DNA from 2 places in the Ruegeria sp. CDSC042 genome. Region 1 is predicted to be linked to the other one. Evidence: riboswitches for the same ligand, from Rfam matches in the RefSeq annotation. Region 1 holds a riboswitch; the other holds the start of a gene.
What was found. Region 1 has a riboswitch for cobalamin ahead of AC2FHX_RS00340 (DUF1636 family protein). Riboswitches for the same ligand answer to the same signal wherever they lie in the genome.
Positions count from the first base shown of each region.

Region 2: it holds a riboswitch for cobalamin, as region 1 does, so the genes downstream of both, AC2FHX_RS15575 (hypothetical protein) here and AC2FHX_RS00340 (DUF1636 family protein) in region 1, are expected to answer to the same signal.

Region 1 is NZ_JBXWOF010000001.1:67,913-72,394, forward strand. Features, by position in the region: gene cobN (cobaltochelatase subunit CobN) at 1-838, opposite strand, end outside; gene cobW (cobalamin biosynthesis protein CobW) at 842-1,897, opposite strand; gene AC2FHX_RS00340 (DUF1636 family protein) at 1,900-2,274, opposite strand; cobalamin riboswitch at 2,369-2,575, opposite strand; tRNA gene AC2FHX_RS00345 (tRNA-Cys) at 2,927-3,000, opposite strand; gene AC2FHX_RS00350 (protein-L-isoaspartate O-methyltransferase family protein) at 3,229-3,882, shown strand; gene AC2FHX_RS00355 (TolC family outer membrane protein) at 3,978-4,482, shown strand, end outside.
Region 2 is NZ_JBXWOF010000008.1:48,422-52,903, forward strand. Features, by position in the region: gene rsgA (ribosome small subunit-dependent GTPase A) at 1-626, shown strand, start outside; gene AC2FHX_RS15570 (alpha/beta hydrolase family protein) at 648-1,505, opposite strand; cobalamin riboswitch at 1,645-1,864, shown strand; gene AC2FHX_RS15575 (hypothetical protein) at 1,948-2,352, shown strand; gene AC2FHX_RS15580 (protein-tyrosine phosphatase family protein) at 2,354-2,854, opposite strand; gene AC2FHX_RS15585 (DNA polymerase III subunit gamma/tau) at 3,011-4,482, shown strand, end outside.

The DNA.
Region 1 (4,482 bases):
GCGGGGACGTTCCCGAGGCGCCTTTGCCCGAAAAGGAGGTGGCGTTGATGATTGCCGAGGGGTCCAGCGCTACGACCTGTTCGCGCAGCCAGTCAGCGGCGGTAGGGGCTTTGAGCGACGGCGCAAATAGGCCGACAGCCTGAAACCCACGCGCACGCAGACGGTGGATCAGGGCCGCGACCGGGGCAGTGTCTGCCGAGGTCAGATAGGCGCGATAGAAGGTCACGAGGATGCGCTTGGCATCACCGGCGAATGCGGTATCCGCCGGGATCACACCGCGATCCGGACACCATACGCCACATTCCGGGATCGTCTTGGCCCCCATCACCGGGCCAGAATAAAGCCCCGCGGCCAGTGCCATTTGCGCCAGCGCAGCCTGCGCTGCGACCTCACCGCCTGTGTCGCAAAGATGCGCCAGCCGCCGCAGGGTTGAAACGGGCAGGGTAGAATAGTCATCCAGCCGCGTATCTTCACGTCCATCCGCAGGCAGCACAGCAACGGCAATGCCCTTGGCGTGGGCCAGTGCCAGAACCTGCTGCAATCCGTAGGACCAGTAGGGCACGCCACCGATCAGGCGGATCAGAATGCCTTTGGCGCCCTCAAGCGTTTGTTCGACATAAGTATCGACCGACAGGGGATGTTTCAGCGCTGTCAGATTGGCCAGCCGCAGGGTCGGCATCCGACCTTCGGGTCCGCCACCACGATGCCAGCCTGCCGCGAAAGCGCCAAGGTCACTGTCGGAAAAGGACAGCACCACCAGATCCGCCGGGCTCTGGCCCAGATCGGTTGGGGTCTCCGTTTCCTCTAACCCATGGCTTTCGCGGAAGACGACGTGCATGGCTTACTCGGCGGCCTCGGTCACACCCACGAGGATTTCGCGGATTTCAGCCTCTTTGATATCGTCATGTTCGGCGATGACCACCAGACGCGAGCGACGCTCTTCACCTGGCTCCCACGGGCGGTCGTACTGATGACGCACACGGGCCCCGACGGCCTGCACCAAAAGGCGCATGGGTTTGCCGGCAACAGCGGCATAGCCTTTTACCCGCAGGATGTTCAGTTCATTCGCAAGACGTTCGATATTGGCGACCAGCTGGGCCGGATCGGTCTGTTCCGGCAGCTCGACAATGATGCTTTCGAAATCATCATGCTCGTGATCGTGGTGGCCGTCGTGATGCGACGGGCGCGCGTCCATGTCATCCTCGGCGGCGGCCTCAAGCCCCAGCACAATACGTACATCCACAGCCCCTTCGGCCACTTCGACCACGGGCAGAGGGCGCGGGGCTTCAGCTGCGATGATTTCCTTGGCCTTGGCGATACCCTCGGGGCCAGCGAGATCAGGCTTGGTCAGCAGAATGATGTCGGCGCAGGAGATCTGGTCCTCGAACACCTCAGACAGCGGTGTTTCGTGATCAATCGAGTCATCGGCCAGGCGCTGGGCATCCACCGCAGCGACATTCGGGGCAAAGCGACCAGCGGCCACAGCCTCGGCATCGGCCAGAGCGATCACGCCATCCACGGTGATTTTCGAGCGGATATCGGGCCAGTCGAACGCTTTCAGCAGCGGCTTGGGCAGGGCCAGACCAGAGGTTTCGATCAGAATGTGATCGGGGCGTGGCTCTAGCGCCATCAGCGCCTCGATGGTCGGGATGAAATCATCTGCCACGGTGCAGCAGATGCATCCATTGGCCAATTCCATGATGTTTTCCGCCGGGCAATCGGGGATCGCGCAGGATTTGAGGATATCGCCATCGACGCCAACATCTCCAAACTCGTTGACCACAATGGCTAGGCGCTTGCCCTGCGGGTTCTGCATCAGATGACGCACCAGCGTGGTCTTTCCCGAGCCCAGAAAGCCGGTGATCACAGTGACGGGCAGTTTTTCGAGATTGCTCATATCTAAGCTCCAATCGGGGGAATGCGGGCCGCACAGTTTTTGCGGAAATGTTCAGGACGTTCGCGCCATTTAACGAGGCCATCTTGGGTCGCGAGATATTTGGTCGCGCCTTCAACAATGGTCTCGACATGATCGGTTTCATCGAGATGCTCATAGACAAAGGTCCAACGTTTGGGCCCGCCACGCAGCACAATCGAGCAGCCCTGATCGCAATTTGAAAGGCATTCTACTGCCTTCAAAGTGACGCCATCAGGAAGTTCTGCCTGCTCCAACGCCTTGTGCAGCAACGCCCCAGGACGATCTGCATCATTCTCGACGGGCAGGCCGCGGCGGCAGGTCGTGCACACCAGCAGTTCAACAGGTGTGGTCTCGGTCATGTCTCTCATCCCCCCAAATCCTCTTCGCGGGGGACGGGGTTTCATGCGGGCCACGTATTGCGACATGGGCCCGACACCGGATCACCCCGTCCGGTTTCAACTTCGGATGTTGGCAGGTCTCCCGGCTTGCGGATGTCAGAGGCTGGCCTCTGGCAGATGTCCCGCCTTCCCGGCCTGTCTGGCCAGTGGCTTTGGGCACCCTCTCCGGTCACGGTCGCGGGGGCGGCTGCGTTTGACGGATGACCGCTGACGCATTCCCTTTTCATCTGCATATGCAGACACCAACGGATGGGACATGCGGCACGGGCAGGGGGCTTGTCAAGCGCGGCCGACGCACGGAAATCATCGAGAATGGAAAAGCGACCTGCCAATGCCTGTCAGCGGCATGTTTGGTCAGCCATTTGCAAAATGACCGCAGGCGAATTTGCGCTTTGCACCTCGAAGATATCCAGACGAAAGGATTCGCGGGCCCGTTACTTCAAAGGGCATATCGCGTGGAATCGATAGAGCGGTCAAATTTACCGGCCGAGCCAGTGAGTTCACCGCCTTCTGATCAATCCGGTGTCAAGCTTCACTCAGCAGAGCACTGCCGTAGCGAGACGGCATGTCGCAGGCTCGAAAAGCCGAATGCGAAGCAACTGTTTGAAAGTATTGGAGGCGAGTACCGGAATCGAACCGGTGTACACGGATTTGCAATCCGCTGCGTCACCACTCCGCCAACTCGCCTTTTCAAGTAATATCAAATACTTGCCGTGGTGTGACAGGCGTTTTAGCAGCTTTAATCCGGGGCGTCCAGTGGGTTCGGTCTAAATTTGACGAACTGAAAATTGGATCACCCATTCGGATCACTCTAAAATCTTCACGACAGACGAAAGTTTCCGCTTGCGGGCCGTTGCTGGTTTGCCCGGGATGTGGCACAAACCCATCAACCTTGGGAAATGAATGAGCGATCCAATGACAGATTTCGCAGCCCGCCGCCGCACCATGGTCGATACGCAGGTCCGGCCTTCGGACGTTACCAAGTTCCCGATCATTGATGCCATGCTGTCCGTCAAGCGCGAGAATTTTGTGCCAGACGCGCAACGCGAAGCCGCCTATGTCGAGGGTTTGATAGAACTTGAGGCTGGACGCTGCATTCTGGAACCGAGAACACTGGCCAAGATGTTGGATGTGCTGAACATTACCAATGATGAGGTTGTTCTGGATATTGCTCCGGCGCTGGGATATTCGACGGCTGTTGCAGCCCGTATGGCGCAGTTGGTCGTAGCGGTGGAAGCGGATGAAGCGCTAGCTGCCGAAGCGCAAACTCTGCTGATGGAGGCTGACGCGGATAATGTGGTCGTTCACGTGGGGCCGCTGGATGAGGGCGCTGCCGAGCATGGGCCTTATGACGTGGTCATGATCCAAGGCGGCGTAGAAGAGGTTCCGTCTGCATTGATTGACCAGCTTAAGGATCATGGGCGTATCGCCTGCCTGTTCATGGAAGGTGATCTTGGGACCGTCCGTATAGGCCACAAATCAGGCGATCGCGTTACCTGGCGCCAGGCATTCAACGCCAGTGCACCTGTTCTGAAGGCTTTCTCGGCCGAGAGTGCATTTTCGCTATAGTCGGCGGGCAGATTTATCTGCTGCCTTGATTAGTTCAACACAAAGACGCAAACTGCCCTGAGGGCTGCGTTATTTTGATTTGAGAGGATTTCGCCATGCGTTTTGCAGCAGGAGGCAAGCTGGTCAGGACTCTGGCAGTGACTGCGGGTATTGCTCTGGGCACGTTGCCCGGTAAGGCGGTTTGGGCCGATAACCTGACTGATGCGTTCATCGGAGCTTATAATACCAGCGGTTTGCTGGAACAGAACCGGGCGCTGCTGCGGGCTGCGGACGAGGATGTGGCGATCGCGCTGTCGGCTTTGCGCCCTATTATCAACTGGACCGTCGCGGTTAGCCAAGATTATACGCGCAGCAGAAACAGTGGTGTTACGAACAGTGTTGATCCTTCGAACTTCTTCTCGGGCCTGACGCTGAGCCAGCTTTTATACGATGGCGGAGCCTCGATTCTGGGCAAGCAATCAGCGCAGGAAACGGTGCTGTCGACCCGGCAGGCGCTGATCGATATCGAACAGCAGGTCCTGTTCCGCGCAGCGACCGCTTACCTGAGTGTTCTGCTGCAGGAAGAGACCGTATCGATTCGTCAAAACAACGTTGAACTGT
Region 2 (4,482 bases), on a different contig from region 1:
TCCTGACCAAGGCCGACAGCTGCCCTGACCCAGAGAGCTATGCCAGTCAGGCCAGTTCGCTGGCTCGGTTTCTGACCGTTCTAACCGTCAACGCGCTGGAGGCGTCAGAGATTGATCCGATCCTGTCCTGGTGCCCTGCCGGGCAAACTGCTGCTTTGGTCGGCTCATCCGGTGTCGGCAAAACCACATTGGCGAACGCCATGACTGGTCAGGCCGGGACAACGGCGGGGATCCGCGAGGATGACGCACGGGGTCGCCACACCACGACCCATCGTGCGCTTCACCCGATGCGAAACGGGGGGTGGCTGATTGATACGCCAGGAATGCGCGCCCTGCGTTTGATGGATGCCCAAGACGGCGTGGATGAGGTTTTCTCAGACCTTCTGGAATTGGCTGCAACGTGCCGGTTCTCAGATTGCCAGCACCAGGCCGAACCCGGTTGTGCTGTGCAAGAGGCGATTGCCGATGGCCTGCTCTCGCCGGACCGGCTGGTACGCTGGAACAAGCTGCGGCGCGAGGATCAGAGGAACTCTGAAACCCTTGCGCAATCCCGGGCGCGCGACAAAGCCTTTGGTAAATTGGTGCGGTCTGTCATGCATGATAAAAAGTCTCGCAACAGACCCTAACGGGGACGGAAAAGCGCGTCTTCAGGCAATCAACCGGGGCCAAAGCGCCTGATTTCTGCGGGCAAAGGCACCGATATGACCGATCTCGGGCACTCCGATCTCTTTCGGAGACAGCAGATGCCGCCGCGCCTTTGGTCCATACAGATCGGCAAGCCGCCAGACAGCGTCTGGCGGCACCATCTGGTCGTCCTCGAAGGTGAACAGGTCCACCGGCGTATTCGATTGCGCCCATCTCGCTTCGGGCAGAGCGTCACCGATCTGCGGCACATAATTCTGCGGCGCCGTGCACCAGCTACGCCATTGCCAATAGACCGGACCAGGCAAATCGGCACCGATCCCCACCGCTTTGCCCGGCAGATAGCCCAGCGCATTCACTGCCAGACGCCCATGCACATGCCAGAACATCCACGCCAGCCCGCGATAGGGCCAGGGATGGTCGGACAGAGTAACCAGCCCCGAACATACACAGATCATCCGGTCGATCTGATCAATGTCTGGCTGCACCGGCCCCAGCAAGCCGCCAAGGGAATGACCGATGCTCCACTGCAAAGCGTCCGGGAACCGCCTGCGCATCTCAGCCCGTGCGGCGGGCATGTCGACCAAGGCCCAATCCGCCATGGTCACCTCGGAAGTTTTGAGTTTGTCGCGCAGCGAATGCCCGAAATCGCTGTAGTCATAGGTCAAACAGGCAATACCCTGTTCGGCGGCCAGCCAACGGGCAAAATGCTGGTAATATTCGCGCGGCACTGCAGTTGCGCTGTGAATCACCACGGCGACCTTCGGCTCGGTTTCAGGCAGATACAGCCGCGCCGACAGGCTGGCAGAGCCTGAGGCAAAATCAAAGTCCTTAGTCTGGACGCAGGGCGTGGTATCAAGCATGGCGCTTCCGACAAATTCTGAACTACTCGGTTCACTCAACAATCGGCCCGATTTCGGCCACCAGAGTCAAGATTTCATCAAGATGACCAAACGTCCGGTTTGAACCCCAACAGGTGGCTTGACTCGGGGTCTGCATAGCCGCTAGCGATGTGGTGATGGTTCTTGCCCCGGAATTGGGGCGGGATGAAAAGGGAACACGGTGCGGTCTGCCCCGGCGATGCCGGAAAGGGCCAACTCCGCGACTGCCCCCGCAACTGTAAGCGGTGAGCAATGCCGAAATACCACTGGCCCCAGGGCTGGGAAGGTCGGCAAAGCGACGACCCGCAAGTCAGGAGACCTGCCATCGTATCGAAACCGAAACTCGGGCGGGGTGTCCGGGCAGGTCGTCAGCGCGCTGTCAAACCTGATCCTCACCCTTCGTCCTGCGCGCGGAGGGCGCATTATGATCTGGAAGACAAAAACACACGAATTCACCGCAACCGTCTGTCAGAGGACCGGGAAACCCTGCCCCGCCCTTGCCCGAATGGCACGCGCCATGGCCGAGGCGATGGCGACGGCAAGGCCTGCGACATCCAAAACATTCGAGGTCGAAGGTACCAGCGATCTGACCCATTGCACCGAAGGCTGCACGGCCCGTTTTCGGGCCCAATCAGAACAAATCAGGGTCTATTGCGGCACCAGCACAGACACGCCGACAGAAAAGCTGGACGCCTATGGCGACATGATGTTCGGGCCGGAGTTCATCCAGAAATCCGCTGGTTTTCTGTCAGAACCACCCTGTGCGATGCTCGACGTATCGATCCTGCCGCCGCGCAGCGACAGTATTCCGTATCAAGTGTCTGCCTGATTCAGGGAAGGGTTCGGGCCGGCAACCCGGCCCAGTCCTTTTGCGCGTCGGTTTCCACCGCGCAGGGCCGCACCGCACGCAACCGCCGAAGCGCTTGGCCAGGCGCTTCGCCGCATTCCACCATTAGCCGCATCACAACCATCCCCGAGCGACCGCACCCACCGCGGCAATGCACCAGCACCTTGCCACCTCTGGCAAGGACATGTTGGGCCGCCTCACTGGCTTGCGGCCAAAGCGCCTCAACTTCAGGCGTGGGGACGCCGAAATCGCGGATTGGAAGGTGAACCCAGGCAATCCGTTCGCACTGCAGGTCCGCCTCGAATGACAGCCCGCCGGAATGCTGGAACTCATCCGAGGTCGTCATCGAGATGACCAGGTCCGGCGCCCAATCCCGGATTACTGCGAAATCCCCAGCATAATCGCCCGTGACACCCGGCAGTGGGCACAGAGCGATCTGCCCTTTGCCCAATCCAAGAGGGTGAATTACAAAACTCTCCAACACAGCTCCTTTTCCTGCATCACCACATGGGGCTGAAGCCCCTCATGATTTACCGGCTCTGATGCAACTTGCCAAAACGAAATTCCTTTTCGCGCGCGGTGGACGCGGGCGGCGGGGGTCTCTACGCTGCAAACCTGACACGAATCCAACAGAGCAGACATGACCGACACGCCCAGCCCCGCCTATCAGGTTCTCGCGCGAAAATACCGCCCGGAAACTTTTGCTGACCTCGTCGGTCAGGACGCAATGGTGCGCACGCTGAAAAACGCGTTCGAGGCCGACCGGATTGCACAAGCCTTCATCATGACCGGCATCCGCGGTACGGGTAAGACAACCACGGCCCGGATCATCGCCAAGGGCATGAATTGCATTGGCCCCGATGGCGAAGGCAAGCCCACGACCGAACCCTGCGGCCAGTGCGAACATTGCGTCGCCATCATGGAAGGCCGCCACGTCGATGTGATGGAAATGGACGCCGCCAGCCGAACCGGCGTGAATGATATCCGCGAAATCATCGACTCGGTCCGATACCGCGCCGCCAGTGCGCGCTATAAGATCTACATCATCGACGAGGTTCACATGCTTTCGACCAGCGCATTCAACGCGCTGCTCAAGACGTTGGAAGAACCTCCTGCGCATGTGAAGTTCATCTTTGCCACGACCGAAATCCGCAAAGTCCCGGTGACTGTTCTGTCGCGGTGCCAACGATTTGACCTGCGCCGGATCGAACCCGAGGACATGATTGGCCTGCTCAATAAGATCGCAGCGGCTGAGAAGGCACAGATCGCGGAGGATGCCCTGGCGCTGATCACCCGCGCGGCCGAAGGGTCGGCGCGCGACGCAACTTCGCTGCTGGATCAGGCAATCAGCCATGGGGCCGGTGAAACCAGCGCCGATCAGGTGCGCGCGATGCTGGGTCTGGCCGACCGGGGCCGGGTATTGGACTTGATGGAAATGATCCTGCGAGGGGATGCAGCAAGCGCGCTGACTGAATTGGGCGGGCAATATGCCGAAGGGGCCGATCCGCTATCCGTGCTGCGTGACCTGGCCGAAATCACGCACTGGGTTTCGGTTGTGAAGATCACGCCAGACGCAGCCGAGGACCCGACGGTTTCCCCTGATGAACGTGCCCGTGGTCAGCAAATGGCCGAGGCCCTGCCAATGCGCGTTTTGACCCGGATGTGGCAGATGTTGCTGAAAGCGCTGGAAGAGGTATCGGCCGCGCCAAATGCCATGATGGCTGCTGAAATGGCCGTTATCCGCCTGACCCATGTTGCCGACTTGCCCAGCCCCGAAGAGCTGATCAAGCGCCTGCAGGACAACCCGCCACCGCCTCCGAATGGTGGTCCGGGCGGTGGTATGGCCGTGCCCTCTCAGGCTCCGGTACCAGCGGCATCATCTTCTTACGTGTCCGCAACTAGCAGCCCCGCCGGCGCGCCTTCGGCGGCTCTGGCCCATGATATCCAATCGGCGCTGGCACGGTATCCGAGTTTTGACCACGTGGTTGAATTGATCCGCACCAATCGGGATGTGAAACTTCTGGTCGAGGTCGAAAACGGGGTGCGGCTGGTTTCTTACCAACCGGGGCGGATCGAATTCACCCCGACACAGAACGCACCCACAGATCTGGC